4 regions of the Clostridium sp. X genome follow, and region 1 is predicted to be linked to each of the others. Evidence: riboswitches for the same ligand, from Rfam matches in the RefSeq annotation. Region 1 holds a riboswitch; each other region holds the start of a gene.
What was found. Region 1 has a riboswitch for cyclic di-AMP ahead of ACX0KU_RS07195 (ATP-binding protein). Riboswitches for the same ligand answer to the same signal wherever they lie in the genome.
Positions count from the first base shown of each region.

Region 2: linked by a shared signal. The riboswitch ahead of ACX0KU_RS00945 (cell wall hydrolase) and the one ahead of ACX0KU_RS07195 (ATP-binding protein) in region 1 are both predicted to bind cyclic di-AMP.
Region 3: linked by a shared signal. The riboswitch ahead of dapB (4-hydroxy-tetrahydrodipicolinate reductase) and the one ahead of ACX0KU_RS07195 (ATP-binding protein) in region 1 are both predicted to bind cyclic di-AMP.
Region 4: linked by a shared signal. The riboswitch ahead of ACX0KU_RS00290 (hypothetical protein) and the one ahead of ACX0KU_RS07195 (ATP-binding protein) in region 1 are both predicted to bind cyclic di-AMP.

Region 1 covers NZ_CM146912.1:1,395,598-1,399,324, reverse strand. The annotation lists gene ACX0KU_RS07200 (response regulator transcription factor) at 1-152, opposite strand, end outside; gene ACX0KU_RS07195 (ATP-binding protein) at 176-2,032, opposite strand; cyclic di-AMP (ydaO/yuaA leader) riboswitch at 2,100-2,227, opposite strand; gene ACX0KU_RS07190 (hypothetical protein) at 2,236-2,370, opposite strand; gene ACX0KU_RS07185 (HAMP domain-containing sensor histidine kinase) at 2,691-3,727, shown strand, end outside.
Region 2 covers NZ_CM146912.1:196,899-200,625, reverse strand. The annotation lists gene ACX0KU_RS00950 (HD domain-containing phosphohydrolase) at 1-1,099, shown strand, start outside; gene ACX0KU_RS00945 (cell wall hydrolase) at 1,184-1,981, opposite strand; cyclic di-AMP (ydaO/yuaA leader) riboswitch at 1,987-2,113, opposite strand; gene deoC (deoxyribose-phosphate aldolase) at 2,270-2,920, shown strand; gene ACX0KU_RS00935 (purine-nucleoside phosphorylase) at 2,923-3,727, shown strand, end outside.
Region 3 covers NZ_CM146912.1:671,884-675,610, forward strand. The annotation lists gene ACX0KU_RS03285 (zinc-dependent alcohol dehydrogenase) at 1-96, shown strand, start outside; gene ACX0KU_RS03290 (spore coat protein) at 134-361, shown strand; gene ACX0KU_RS03295 (spore coat protein) at 387-692, shown strand; gene ACX0KU_RS03300 (VanZ family protein) at 737-1,207, opposite strand; cyclic di-AMP (ydaO/yuaA leader) riboswitch at 1,510-1,641, shown strand; gene dapB (4-hydroxy-tetrahydrodipicolinate reductase) at 1,646-2,467, shown strand; partial or broken gene recA (recombinase RecA) at 2,579-3,611, opposite strand; gene ACX0KU_RS03315 (hypothetical protein) at 3,614-3,727, opposite strand, start outside.
Region 4 covers NZ_CM146912.1:50,785-54,511, reverse strand. The annotation lists gene ACX0KU_RS00295 (putative bifunctional diguanylate cyclase/phosphodiesterase) at 1-1,604, shown strand, start outside; gene ACX0KU_RS00290 (hypothetical protein) at 1,648-2,289, opposite strand; cyclic di-AMP (ydaO/yuaA leader) riboswitch at 2,293-2,422, opposite strand; gene ACX0KU_RS00285 (urease accessory protein UreH domain-containing protein) at 2,493-3,727, opposite strand, start outside.

The DNA of each region.
Region 1 (3,727 bases):
AAAAGTATAATGTCCGGCATATTTTCAAAAGCAAGATTTGCCCCTTCTATACCATCTTTAGCTGCTATTACCTCTACATCGTAGGATCTGAAAAACATTTTTAATGTAAGCAAAATATGCTTTTCATCCTCTATAATCAATATCTTCTGCATCGAGTTCTCCTTTATTGGTTACCTTATTTATCTATACTTAATGTGAAATAAAATGTAGTTCCTTCTCCTTGTTTACTGGTAACCCATATATCACCACCATGAGCGTTTATTATTTCTTTACTTATAGCAAGACCTAGTCCTACTCCTCCTGTAGCTTCATTATTCTCATCCTTTACTTGAATAAATTTCTCAAAAATCTTTTTCTGATATTCCTCCGGTATCCCTATACCATTATCTTTTACATAAGCCAGCATCTTGTTATTTCTAAACTTACATCCCAATGTTAGTATCCCACTTCCATCAGTTGGAGTGTACCTTATAGCATTACTTATAAGATTCCTAAAAACTAGAGCTATTTTGCTCATATCCCCGATTACATTATTATTTTTATTTGTAATCTCTAAGCCTAACTTTATATTTTTCTCCTTTAGTTGTAGGTTAAATGACTTGACTGTATTTTCTATCATATCCTTGATATTAAATACTTCCATATCCATTTTTATTCTTCCAGATTGTATTTTTGATAAATCCAAAAGTTCATCTACAAGCTCTTTAAGTCTTACTTGATCTTCCTTTATAACTTGAAGAATCTCCCTTTGATCTGCATTTATATCTCCCAGTACATTTTCTAATAAAAGATCTGTTCCCATACTTATAGATGTTAATGGTGTTCTAAACTCGTGGGATACCGTGGAAACAAACTCTGACTTAATTTGATCAATTTCTTTAAGTTTAGTTATGTCTTGCATAAGTGTTACAACTCCAAAATATTCACCAGAATTGTTTATAATAGGAGTAACATTAACCCTATAGTATTTGTGAATTTCATTATGTTCTATTGTTATATCTTTATAATTTTTATATTTATTGTATTCTTTATTAGATGCAACATTATTTATAATCTCAAATATATCTTGTTTTCTTATAGATTCTAAAAAGTGTCTATTCAGTACATCTCGCTCTCTAATATCTAGAATTTTTTCAGCCGCTCTATTAACTAATATTATATTATTAGAATTATCAGTAACTATAACTCCATCACTAATACTCTCTACAATACCTTCTATCTTCTGCTTTTCTTTCATCAACTTACTTATATTCAGCATTTCATAATTTTTTAGCTTATCTGCCATTACATTAAATTCATATGCTAGATTGGATATTTCATCATTTCCTTCTACATCTAGCTTTTGATTATAATTACCTTCTGCAATCTTCTTTATCTTATCTATTAAGATATATAGTGGCTTAACTATCTTTCCAGTTAAGTAAAGTACTAATATAAATCCTATAAATATTATTCCTGCTGATAATAATATTGTTGAATACGCTGCTTTAGCTGCTACACTTTTAGCATTATTTTTTTTAGCTACCATAGCTTCTTGATTTATGTTTAATAAATTTCTACACTCAATCTTTGTCTCATTAAATAAGGGAAAAATCTCATTGTAGTAGTAATCTTTATCTATATCAAACTCTTTATCTTTAGACATTTCCTTTAATATATAAAAAGACTCCATATACTTAAAATATAATTTACTTAGACTCTCTACTGTTTTAAGTTCATTTTTTTCTGTTATGTTATTCTGTGCTATAGATAGAGACTTTAAAAATTGTACTTGATTATTATAAAAAATATCTACCATCTCTTTATCATTAGCAAATAAATATCCTAGCTCTGCACTATCTTGCCTCTCTATTGATTCAATCATATTTTGTGCTGCTACTATACTTCTATAGTTAGACTGCATTATATTATCTATAGAATTATTGAGTCTTCTAAAATTAATAACAGACCATATGCTATTGATTGTTAATGCAAATATTAATATAAGATATATTGTTAGCATTTTATTTTTTAAACTATAAAATTTTTTCATAAAAGAATTCTCTAACCTCCTACCTATAAAAAGGCAAAAAAATGCCGCAGAGAAACCACGGCTATGACTTTCTCCTCTTCAACGCTTACGAGGTTAGCTGTCGGACTTGGACTGAAGAGTGTCCTATTTTTTCAAAAATTCGCCCCATTAAATTGGTTCCCCCGCTTCTATTATAGAATTCAGCATTATATTAAATTAAATATCTATTTTATTCTCTCTATCTTGTACCCTCTTCTAATCATACTAAACTTCCATATGATTTCTTTAAAAAGTGAATTAAACTTCATTTTTTCCTTGAATGAAATATTACCTTTTTTTAACTTATAAACCTTGTACATAAAAAACCCTCTCTAGACTTAATTTTTCATTTAAAAATCACGATAATTAATTAGTTTTTAAATACAAAAAAGATCATGGAAGACCCACAATCTAGGTGCTTTCGTATTATTTCCTCAATTCTAACATAGATTTTCTCCAGGCTCAAACCACCCATTTATTTTTATCTTATTCATTATATCCCCCTATAAATCATCTCTTTAAATTATCACTGCCATGCTTGTCTTACCTTCAAAAAGCTATAGGTATATTCATGTTAATTGACTTTAAAAGCATTAAGCTCTATACTAAAAATAAATTTGACTAAGCTAGGTGGTTATTAATGTTAAAAACTCTTAAATTTAAGATAGTTGCTGTTTATATTTTCCTCGTATTTACTATTGCTGTCCTAGGTATTACCTCTATACTCAACGTATATAGTCTTACTAAATCTATCGATGGACTTATGGTAAATAACTATAGAAGCATAAACGCTGCAACAACTATGTTCAAAGCAATTAAAGAACAAAATAATGCCATTAATAATTATATATTTGTAGATTCTATTAAAGGTATTGATGCCTTTCATTTAAATACAGATATATTTTACAAATGGTACAACTTACAATATAACAATGTTACCGAAGTTGGTGAGAAGGATATTGTATTAAGAATTAATAAGAATTACTCAAAGTTTCTAAAGTATTTTTCAGAGCTTCAGGAAATAAATAATAAAAACGGGACTCAGTTTGCTACTAAATATTATGAAGATTCTATATCTCCCATTCTTTTATTATTGAAAGAAGATTTAGACCTATTATCTCAGCTAAACGAAAAAGCTATGTTTAGAAGTAAAGAAACTGTAACTGTAGCAGCCAAAGAGTCTATGTACATAATTATCATACTATCTTCAGTATCAGTTATAGGTGGATTTATTATATCTAGGTATTCAACAAATAAAACCCTTAGACCTATTTACTCTTTAACAGAAACAGTCAAGGCTGTTAAGGAAGGAAATATCCACTTGCAAGCTCCAATTATATCTGAAGACGAGATAGGCGAATTAACTAAAGAATTTAATAGTATGACAATGCGTCTTCATAAACTTGAAGAAAGTAATCTTGGAAAGCTCATGTTAGAAAAGAATAAATCAATGGCAATTGTAAAGAGTATTTCTGAACCAATAATAGTTTTAGATAACAATTATAAAATTATCCTCCTTAATAAAGCTGCTGAAAAACTTTTTAATATACTTGAGGAAGAGGCTATAAATAAATATTTTCTTGAAGTTATTAGAAATGGAGAGTTATATGACTTTATTTACAATTCATCTAAATTAACTGATACTAGTATTGGCGAGAAAATTATATACCTTGATTG
Region 2 (3,727 bases), 1.2 Mb from region 1:
AATTATGGTTGATGAAATACTAAAATTAAATCTAAACCTGGAAAAGAGAAATAAGGAATTAAGTAACATTGCAATATATGATAATCTAACTGGAGTTTATAACAGATCCTATTTTGAATCGACGATCTCAAGGCTAGATAAAGAGGAGGAGCTTCCAATTGCTATCATTATTGGAGATGTAAATGGTCTTAAATTAGTTAATGATGCTTTTGGTCATCTAAAAGGGGACATGCTTCTAAAAAAGATTGTTGAAATATTAAAGGATTCTTGCAGAGATAAAGATATAATAGCGAGAATAGGAGGAGATGAATTTGTAATTATTCTTCCTTCAAGTGATGCAGATAGAGCTGAGAAAGTAATAGAAAGCATAAGAGAAAATTGTAATAAAACAGATTTTGATCCAATTAAACCGAGTATATCCTTAGGATTCTCTGTTAGATATAGTAAAGATCAGCTTATGACAGATATATTTAAAGAAGCAGATGATTATATGTACAAAAGAAAGCTTCTTGAGAGTAAAAGTACTCGTAGCTCTATAATTGAGTCACTTCAAAAGACTTTAGAAGAGACCACATTTGAAACAAGAGAACATGCTAAAAGGCTTGAAATTTTATCTATACAATTAGGAAAAGAATTAAGATTGCCAGAAAATAACTTAGATGATCTACTTCTTTTAGCTATGCTACATGATATAGGCAAAATTGCTATTCCAAAAGAAATACTTACTAAACCAGGAAAGTTATCAGAACGAGAGTGGAATATTATAAAACGTCACCCTGAAATAGGGTATCAGATAGCCATTTCCTCTCCGGAACTAAGAGGTATAGCACAATTAATACTATCTCATCATGAAAGATGGGATGGAGCTGGTTACCCTCAAAAGCTTAAGGAAAAAGAAATACCTTTGTTAGCACGAATTGTATCTATAGTAGATAGCTTTGATGCTATGACTCAGGATAGGTCCTATCATGAAGGTATAGCAAAAGATGAAGCATTAAAAGAAATAAAAAGATGTGCAGGGACTCAATTTGATCCATATATTGTAGAACGATTTATAAATATGATGAAAGAAAAAAAAGAAGTCGCTAATCATGGGTAGCTAGTTACTATTGGATACAGAAATATACATAGAGATTAGCAATTATAGATTAGCGACTAAAATAAAATTATTTTACAATTTTATTTAGTAAGCAAATACCATCTTATCTATTCTAGTAGATACTGGTTTTGATAACATCCATTTACTAGTTACACTAGTATCATAGAAGAACAATGCTCCTTTTGTTGGATCAGCTCCATTAATAGCTTCTAAGGCAGCTTGTCTATCTAAAGCAGTAGCTGGTCTAGATATAGTTCCATTTTTAACAGGAGTAAATTGATAATATCCATTTACTCTTTGATTTACTACTCCGCTTATTGTACTCGGGAATTGTGAACTTTGAACTCTATTTACTACAACTGCCGCAACAGAAACTTTTGCGGAATAAGGTTGATTTTCTGCTTCAGCTCTAACCAATCTTGCTAAAAGGTCAAGCTCTGCAGAAGTATAAGAAATTACACTCTTAGGTGTAGTGGCAATAGATCTAGCAGCCATAGTGGTAGTAGCTTGGCTACTAACTGAAGAAGTTCCAGGAATTATAAGGTTTTGACCTATAGAAAGATGATCATTCCATTTGTTGTTAGCTTTTCTTAGACTTTCTAATGATATCCCATATTTTTGTGAAACTAAGTAAAGACTATCTCCTTGTTTTACAGTATGTGTGGCAGCTTGTACATTTAATAATTGACCAGGATATATAGTATCGCTTGATAAATTATTAGTAGATTTTAAGGTGCTAACTGAGGTGTCAAAGAGTATACCTATTCTATATAGGTTATCATTAGCCGTGACCCTATAAGTAGCAGCTTGTACAGGCAAAGCAAATAATACTGAAAGGGATATAGTTGCTATAAACGATTTCAGTTTCTTAGATTTTAACATAAATTTGTACCTCCCTATGCCTTCGAGGTTAGTTGACGGGTTCGGGTTGAGGTCACCCTACTCCAAAATGGAGATTCACCCCTAGTAATAAGTCCCCCGTACTCCAAAATGGAGATTCGGCTTTTTTTTATCTCATGGTTATTCTAACAAAGATATAATATAGGGTCTATATATGATTAATGGTATAACAGGAAACAAATGTTAAATATTAAGAGGCAGCCCCTTAATATTTTAGATTGTATTAAAAGCTTCATAAAAGCGGATAATAATAGAAGGGAGAGATTAAAAATGAAATTAGAAAAATACATAGATCATACTCTACTAAAACCAGAGGCTACTGAGAAAGAAATAGTAAAAATTTGTTTAGAGGCTAAAAAGTATAGATTTGCATCAGTGTGTGTAAATCCATATTACGCAACTTTAGTAAGTAAAGAATTAGAGGGGACAGATGTTAGAACTTGTGTAGTTGTAGGATTCCCATTAGGAGCTACAACAAAAGAGGCAAAAGCCTTTGAAGCTGAGCAGGCTATTGAAAATGGTGCACAAGAAATAGACATGGTATTAAATATAGGAGCCCTAAAAGCTAAAAAGTATGATGAAGTAAAAGAGGATATTCAAGCTGTAGTTAATTCAGCAAAGGGAAAAGTGTTAGTAAAGGTAATTTTAGAAAACTGTCTTTTATCAAAAGAAGAGATAGTTAAAGCTTGTGAAATCTCAAAAGAAGCTGGAGCAGACTTTGTAAAAACGTCCACAGGCTTTTCGACGAGAGGAGCTACAGTAGAAGACATTAAATTGATGAGAGAAACTGTAGGAACAGAAATTGGTGTTAAAGCTTCAGGGGGAGTAAGAACTAGGGAAGATGCAGAGGCAGTTATTGCAGCTGGAGCTAATAGAGTAGGTGCTAGCGCATCTATAGCAATAGTGGAAAGGAGATTATAAAATTGGATTTATATAATAAGATGAAAGAAGCTGCGGATTATATAGTGGAAAAATTAAAAGTAAAGCCAGAGATTGGATTAATTTTAGGCTCTGGACTTGGAGGCATTGCAGACCAAATAGAGGATGCAGAGCATTATTCATATGGTGACATTCCTCATTTTCCAGTGTCTACTGTGGAAGGGCATGCAGGAAAATTAGTTATTGGAACTTTAGAAGGTAAAAAAGTTGTAGCAATGCAGGGAAGATTTCATTACTATGAGGGATACAAAATGGAGGAAGTAACTTTTCCTGTTCGAGTAATGAAGTTATTAGGGGTTGAAAAACTTATTGTGACAAATGCAGCGGGAGCTGTGAATAAAAGCTTTAATCCAGGAGACTTAATGCTTATAAGTGACCATCTGAATTTAACAGGAGATAATCCTCTAATTGGAAGGAATTTAAATGAGTTTGGTACTCGTTTCCCAGATATGTCAAATGCATATGATAAAAATCTAAGAGAGAAAGTTCGAGAAATAGCTAAATCACTTAATATTTTACTTCAAGAGGGAGTATATGCAGCAATGAGTGGCCCAACTTATGAAACGCCAGCAGAGGTTAGGATGGTGCGTATACTAGGTGGAGATGCAGTGGGAATGTCCACAGTTCCAGAGGTTATTATAGCTGTTCATAGTGGAATTAAGGTTGTAGGAATATCTTGCATGACAAATATGGCTTCAGGAATTCTAGATCAACCACTAAACCACGAAGAAGTCGTAGAAACATCTACAAGAGTAAGAGAGACTTTTATAAATCTTATGAGAAATGTAA
Region 3 (3,727 bases), 720 kb from region 1:
ATTACTCACAGACTTTCACTTGATCAGGCTCCACATGGATATAATGTTTTTGACACAAAAACTGAAAATTGTATTAAGGTTGTTCTTAAACCATAAAGAAACCTTTAAAATTTAACTAAGGAGGTTAACGATAATGAAAGATCAATGTATTACTCCCGCTGAAACCCTTCAAATTCAAGAATTATTAACCTTTAAAAATCTTTGCTTAACAAAGTCAGTTACTATGTCACCTTTACTTTCTGATAGTGACTTAGAATCAATTTTAAAGCATGAAGTTATTACAACTGAGCAACATATAAAGGAATTAAGAGAGCTCCTAGAGCAATCAAGTGTTTCTCTTCCTGAACTTATAACATCTTAAATTAATATAGAAAGAAGGTGTCCTTATGAACTCATTAATAGAGAGCCTTACTGGCATGGATAAGCTTAGTGATCAAGTTATTGCTACTGATTTTTTAGTGTCTGCTAAAAGTGCTGTACGAAACTATTCAATTGCACTAACTGAAACAACTTCTCCCCAAGTGAGAGCAATTCTTAGAAAACAATTAAATGATGCTATTGCTACTCATGAAGCAATAGCAACTTACATGGAGAGAAAGGGTTACTATAATGCCTACGACCTACATGAACAATTTAAGGTGGATATGAAAGTAACTGATGCAGCTTTAAAGCTTTCTAAAAGTTTTATATAAAATTCTTTATACGCCAGTTAAATATAAAAAAAGAGTTAAGGCATCTACTTATAAGAATTCACCTTAACTTTTTTATTGTCTTTTTCTTTAAAACTATTGTAACTAGTTATTAAAATCAATGCAAAAGTCCCACCTAATGTATCAATTAAAACGTCCGTAAACCTGCCTTCTCTTCCTAAAACAAAAAGCTGATGCACTTCATCAGAACAGGCATATAAAAATGTTATTATCAAAGAAATTATTAGACCCTTCTTTAAAGAAAAATTCTTTTTTAAAGCATTGAAGACTAATAGATATAGTATAAAATATTCCATAAAATGAGCTGTCTTTCTAAGTATAAAATTAGCTAACTCTCCAAAAGCACTATTAAAATCTATACCTAAAGAATCTAATATATCTATTGCAAACCTACTATTCTTATCTGATGCTACTGCAGGTTCATTTGAAAATAAAAATATAATTATCATCCAAGCTATTACTAATATCCATTTAAAGTATTTCTTATTTTTCTCCATATCTTATTCCTCACCGTCTAATTTTCACAAACAGGAATTCTCTCTTTGTTAACCTATGCATATTATTTGAATGTACCTACTATAATAATCTGTACACATTATTTTGGTTTCTTCATTATAATAATATAGATAATTTAAGTTTATCACATTTATGTATCCTTTTACCGATAAAAATATAATTAAAACAATATGGATGTCAAATAAGATTTTCCAACTATTTCATTAAGTAAATTCTTGGTATTTTTCTTGTCTTTAAACAACTTATACATTATAATTAAGTTGTTACCTGATGTTTGTAAATTAAAATTAAAATGCTGAATCTTATAGAGCGGGGGAACCAAGTTAAACGGGGTGAATCTTAATTATATTAGGTAGGGTAGTTCCTTTCATCCGAATCCGTCAGCTAACCTCGCAAGCATCTAAAAGGAGGATATATTTATGATTAAGGTATGCTTACTTGGAATTGGAAGAACGGGGCAACAAATAGCCAACGTCTTGCTTGAACAAGATAATATTAAACTTGTAGGTGCAATTTGTAGTCCTAATAGTAACAAAATAGGTATGGACCTTGGAACTCTTCTAGGTAGAAATAACTTAGGCATAGAAATCTACTCTATAGCCGAACTTGAAAAAGTAATTTTCAAATTAAAACCCGATGTTGTTATTGATTTCTCAAATTTTGAGTCAACTATGAAGAGTGCTGAGATATTTGCTAAAATGAAAATTAATATGCTCATTGGTACTACAGGCTTTAGTGATGATAATATTAAAACTCTTCAAGCTCTTCCACGGAAATATCATAACGGTATTATATTTGCTCCCAATATTACTGTAGGTGTGAATGTTATGATGCTTCTTGCCAATATTGCTTCTGGCATATTAAATAATTATGATTTTCAAATTATTGAAACACACCATAAACATAAAAAAGACTCGCCTTCTGGAACTGCATTAAAGCTAGCTGGTGAGATTAAAAAGTCTTTAAAAAATGCTACTGCTAATTCAAAAGAAATACCTATAAGCGCCTTCAGAGTTGGTGGCGTTATTGGTAAACATGAAGTTCTAATAGTTGGTGAAGAGGATAAAATCGAAATTTCACACGAATCCTTTTCAAGAAAAGCCTTCGCACTTGGAGCAGTAAAGGCAGTTAACTTCATTTATAAAAAGTCTGGTTATTATGAAATGAAAAATGTTCTAAACCTTGAAAAAGTTCTATCTGATTATATAGATAACTCAGAAGACTTTGTTATAGAAATCTAGTATATAATAAAAATGTATTAAAGGTCCAAAATCATTAGCTATAAATGTAATCCCCTATAGAGTACACCTTAGAAAAGGGCTACTCTATAGGGGGTTCTTTAGTATAATAAATTACACTTCATCCTTACCTTTGTCGCTAACTGCATGTTTTATTAATGGAAGATTATATTTTTCTCTTATTAAATTTTCTATCTGATTGGCTAAATCAGGATTATCTTTTAAGTATATCTTAGAATTTTCTCTTCCCTGACCTAGTCTTATATCCTTATATGAAAACCATGATCCACTTTTTTCAACTATTTCCTCATTAACAGCTATATCTATAAGGTTACCTTCCCTTGAAATACCTTGATTATAAATTATATCGAATTCAGCTTGCTTAAAAGGAGGAGCAACCTTATTTTTTGTTACTTTTACCCTAGTTCTGCTTCCTAGAAATTCATCACCATTTTTTATAGTATCAATTTTTCTTATATCTAGCCTTACTGATGAATAAAATTTCAGAGCTCGGCCACCTGTTGTAGTTTCTGGATTACCAAACATAATTCCTATTTTTTCTCTTAATTGATTTATAAATATAACAATACATTTTGACTTATTAATTGCTGCAGTAAGTTTTCTTAATGCCTGAGACATAAGCCTTGCCTGAAGCCCCATATGGGAATCCCCCATCTCTCCTTCTATTTCAGCTCTTGGTACAAGTGCTGCTACGGAATCCACAACAATTACATCTACAGCATTTGATCTTACAAGGGCCTCTACTATTTCTAAAGCTTGTTCTCCAGTATCTGGTTGACTAACTATTAAGTCCTCAATATTGACTCCTAACTTCCTAGCATAAGCTGGATCTAAGGCATGCTCTGCATCAACAAAAGCTGCTATACCACCCTTTTTTTTGTGCCTCTGCTAATATATGTAGTGTAACAGTAGTCTTACCTAAAGACTCAGGACCATATATTTCTATTACTCTGCCCATAGGCACACCACCTACCCCTAATGCTATGTCTAGAGCTAGACATCCTGTTGGTATAGCCTCTATATCCATTGTTGCGCTTTCTCCAAGTTTCATAATAGAACCTTTTCCGAATTGTTTTTCTATCTGACTCATAACTACTTCTATTGCCTTAATTTTATCATTATTTATATTTATTTAGACCTAACATCCCTTCTTGATGTTGTTTTTGGTGAAGCTTTTTTCTTTTTAGCATCTAACTGTGCTATTTTCCTTTCTAATTCTGCTTCTTCACGTTCTTTCAACTT
Region 4 (3,727 bases), 1.3 Mb from region 1:
TATGGTACAGTGAAAATATTCAACTATACTATATAAGAAGTCTTAGTATAACATTAGTCTCTATTATATTAGCCTCATTTATTTCAATACTATTAAGAAAGTTCTTAATTGTACCTATAGAGCATTTAGCTGAGGTAACTAACCAGTTACCCTCAAAAATATTTGACAAAGAGACTATAAAATGGCCTAGGAGCTTTATTAGAGAGGTAGATTCTGTAATAAATAATTTTAAAAATACTTCAAATATCCTAAATGATAACTTTATCAAAGTTCAGAAAGCAAATAGGGAACTAGAGTATCTTGCTAATCATGACCCACTAACAAAGCTGACAAATAGATTTGTCTTTAATAAAAAACTGGATAAGTCTATAGAATATGCAAATAGAAACGATAAAAAGTTAGCTGTCATGTTTTTGGACTTAGATAGGTTTAAACTTATAAATGATACTTTTGGACATAAAGCAGGAGATCAACTTTTAATTGAAATATCTAGACGATTAATTACGATTATCGGAGATGAAGATGTAGTATGTCGTATGAGTGGAGATGAGTTCACCTTTTTAATATCAAATATAGAGAGTGAAAAAGACGCTGCTAAAATAGCAGATGATATATTGAATATACTTCAGGAAAGATATGTATTAGAGGAACAAGAAATTAATATAAGTGCAAGCATGGGAATTTCATTTTATCCTCAAGACGGAAACAAAACAGAGATTCTTCTTAAAAAAGCAGATATTGCAATGTATCGTGCTAAAGATAATGGCAAATGTAATTATAAATTCTATAATGATGATATGGATAGTCAGGGAATACAAAGATTTAAAATGGAAAACCATCTTCGTAAAGCATTAGAAAAGGAAGAATTGACATTATACTATCAACCGAGAGTAGACTCAAAGAGTGAGGGTATAAAGGCTGTTGAGGCACTAATTAGATGGAATAGTCCAGAGTTTGGGATGGTATCACCAGTTCAGTTCATTCCTATAGCTGAGGAAACTGGATTAATAATACCAATAGGGGAATGGGTCTTAAGAACTGCATGTAAACAGAATAAGTTGTGGCAAGAAGCAGGATATAAACCTCTCAGAGTTTCTGTTAATTTATCGGCACTTCAGTTTGCTCAATCAAACTTATTAGATAAAATAGGAGAAATTTTGGAGGAAGCAAAGTTAGATCCATATTGGTTAGAACTTGAAATTACTGAGAGTATCGTAATAAAAGATATTCAGTTTACAATTGATACTCTTGAAAGATTGAAAGAAATGGGAGTAAAAGTATCTTTAGATGATTTTGGAACAGGTTTTTCTTCTCTTAATTATTTGAAAAACTTTAAGATTGATACTTTGAAAATTGACTCTTCCTTTGTTAGAGATATTAACGGTGATAACAAAAACACTGCTATTGTTAATGCTATAATCAGTCTTGGAACAAATTTAGATTTAAATGTAACAGCTGAAGGAGTAGAAACGATAACTCAGCTTGATTTCTTAAAACTTAATGGATGTCATGAAATACAAGGTTACTTATATAGTAAGCCTGTTCCGCCAAAGGAATTTGAGAGATTAATAGAAGAAAGAAAGTTATTTATCGGAGAAAATTAAAGAATAGGATTAAATCCATTGTGGATTTAATCCTATTCTTTAATTATTTATTTGCGGAATGAATTGCTGTCTGATGTTCAGGATCCTTTTTTCCGTCTTTGTGTCTTGTGCTATTTAAAAAGTGAATATCAAAATGGCCATCCATACCATTATCTTTAATAACATCAAGGTTCTCGCCTCTACCATAACCAACCGAACGGTTACTTATAACCTTAAAAGCAGGTGCAGAATCAATTCCTGCATGGGGCATTGCACTCATAGAAGCGGCAAGTTTTCTTCCATCAATCTCAACAATTACTGGACGTCTTTCCCAAGAAAAACCTCCCCAGATATTTTTAATTATCTGAGTATCTTCTAAAGTTAATGCTTCTGCATCAGCGTGATTGCTGCCCATTGTCCTTTTTACTTTAAAGCTTTTCTGTGTAGATACATCAGTAACTTCTGCTATCGAATTTCTCTTAAATACGTATCTAGCCTCTTTCCACCAATCTAAGGTTTCAATCTCAGATGAATATGTATTTTCTTCTGATGGAGAGTCATCCTCAGAAGATTTATCAATAGCAATTGTACTGTAAGCTACATTCACAGCTTTAATATCTTCTTTACGTTCATGTTTCCACAAAAGCATTCCCATAAAAAAGAATACTAAAAAAAGTATAGAGTAATTAATATTATGTTTTTTCATTAAAATACCTCTCTAAATGCCTACGAAGTTAGTTGACGGGTTCGGAAAGAGAGATTCCCTACCTTTATTGGATTCACCCCATTTTTATAAAGAAGTCCTCCGTTGTTTCCCAAGCATTAGGCAAATTTTAAGGGGTTTTCACAATTTTATATTATATAAGAACAATTTCAAAAATAATAGTGGTAATATTTATGATAAAATACTTAATTTAAGTATTTTATTTTTATTTCTTCTAAGTTAACAGTATTTAAATCATCAACTACCTCAATTATACCTAAAATTCGTTCATTTTTAATTACTCCATAGACATTATTTGACGTAGTATCTATATTAACTTTAACTATGCCTTTTTTACCCTCAAAGGTATCAAGGGTTTTGCCAGTATTTCCATCAATTACTTCATAGGTTCCTTCAGGGATATCAAAAGAAGTTAAATCTAAATTAATAGTAGCTTTTATTCCTTTATTAACCACCATTATAAGAGGGTCAAACTCAAAGCCAATTCCTGTTATTATAGCTTCTTGAGATGATGAAGTAATAGTAGCTTTTTTTACTAATCTTTCTGTAGGAGCAGTACTTATATCATCACCATATATACTTTCAGTTTCTTCAAGAGGAACACTACAACAAGAAGGTTGACTTGGAGCTGGCAGAGATGAATCAGATTTTGAAGCATCTACTACACTAATATCATCTACTACTCGTATAACTCCACGAATCATCCCCATCCAGCAACTAAAGTTAATATCTCCACTCTCAGTTGGAGTAAATTCCTCTATTATATTTTCACCTTTGTCTATTTTAGCTTCAATTCCTAAGGAAGGAACTACGATGGCATTGTTACAAGAAGTAATTTCTTCACCATTAATAATCCAGTTCACTGGAATTCCCTTTTGCACATATAGTACATTAGATACGTATCCTCTATAATTAGCAGACATAGTTAGGGTTTGTTTACCATCTTTAATAATAGCTTTAGTACTATCAACTGTTCCACCTGAGGGAGAGCTAGAAGTTCCAAGTGAGTTTAGGCTAGGTACATTTATACCAGCAAGGGCAAGACCTCTATTTCCCATAATTATACCTAAAACAATTACTAAAATACCGCTGAATTTTAAAAGTTTTTTTGTATATCCTTTACTTAGTAAGCCAGAGATAGCCCCAAAAGTTAACATTAGAGGAACTGTTCCTAAAGCGAATATAAACATAGATAAAGCACCTTTTGTAGCACTACCAGTACTAAGAGCATATAGTTGCATAGTTTGTAGAGGTCCACAAGGCATAAATCCATTTAAGATACCAACTAAAAAAGGTGAAGCTGTTTTTCTTTTAAGTGAGCAACTTGACCAAGGTAGTCTGATGTTTATTTTTCTGAATAAAGAAAAACCAGCCATATTAGCTCCCATAATTATCATGAATACAGCAGCAAATATTTGAA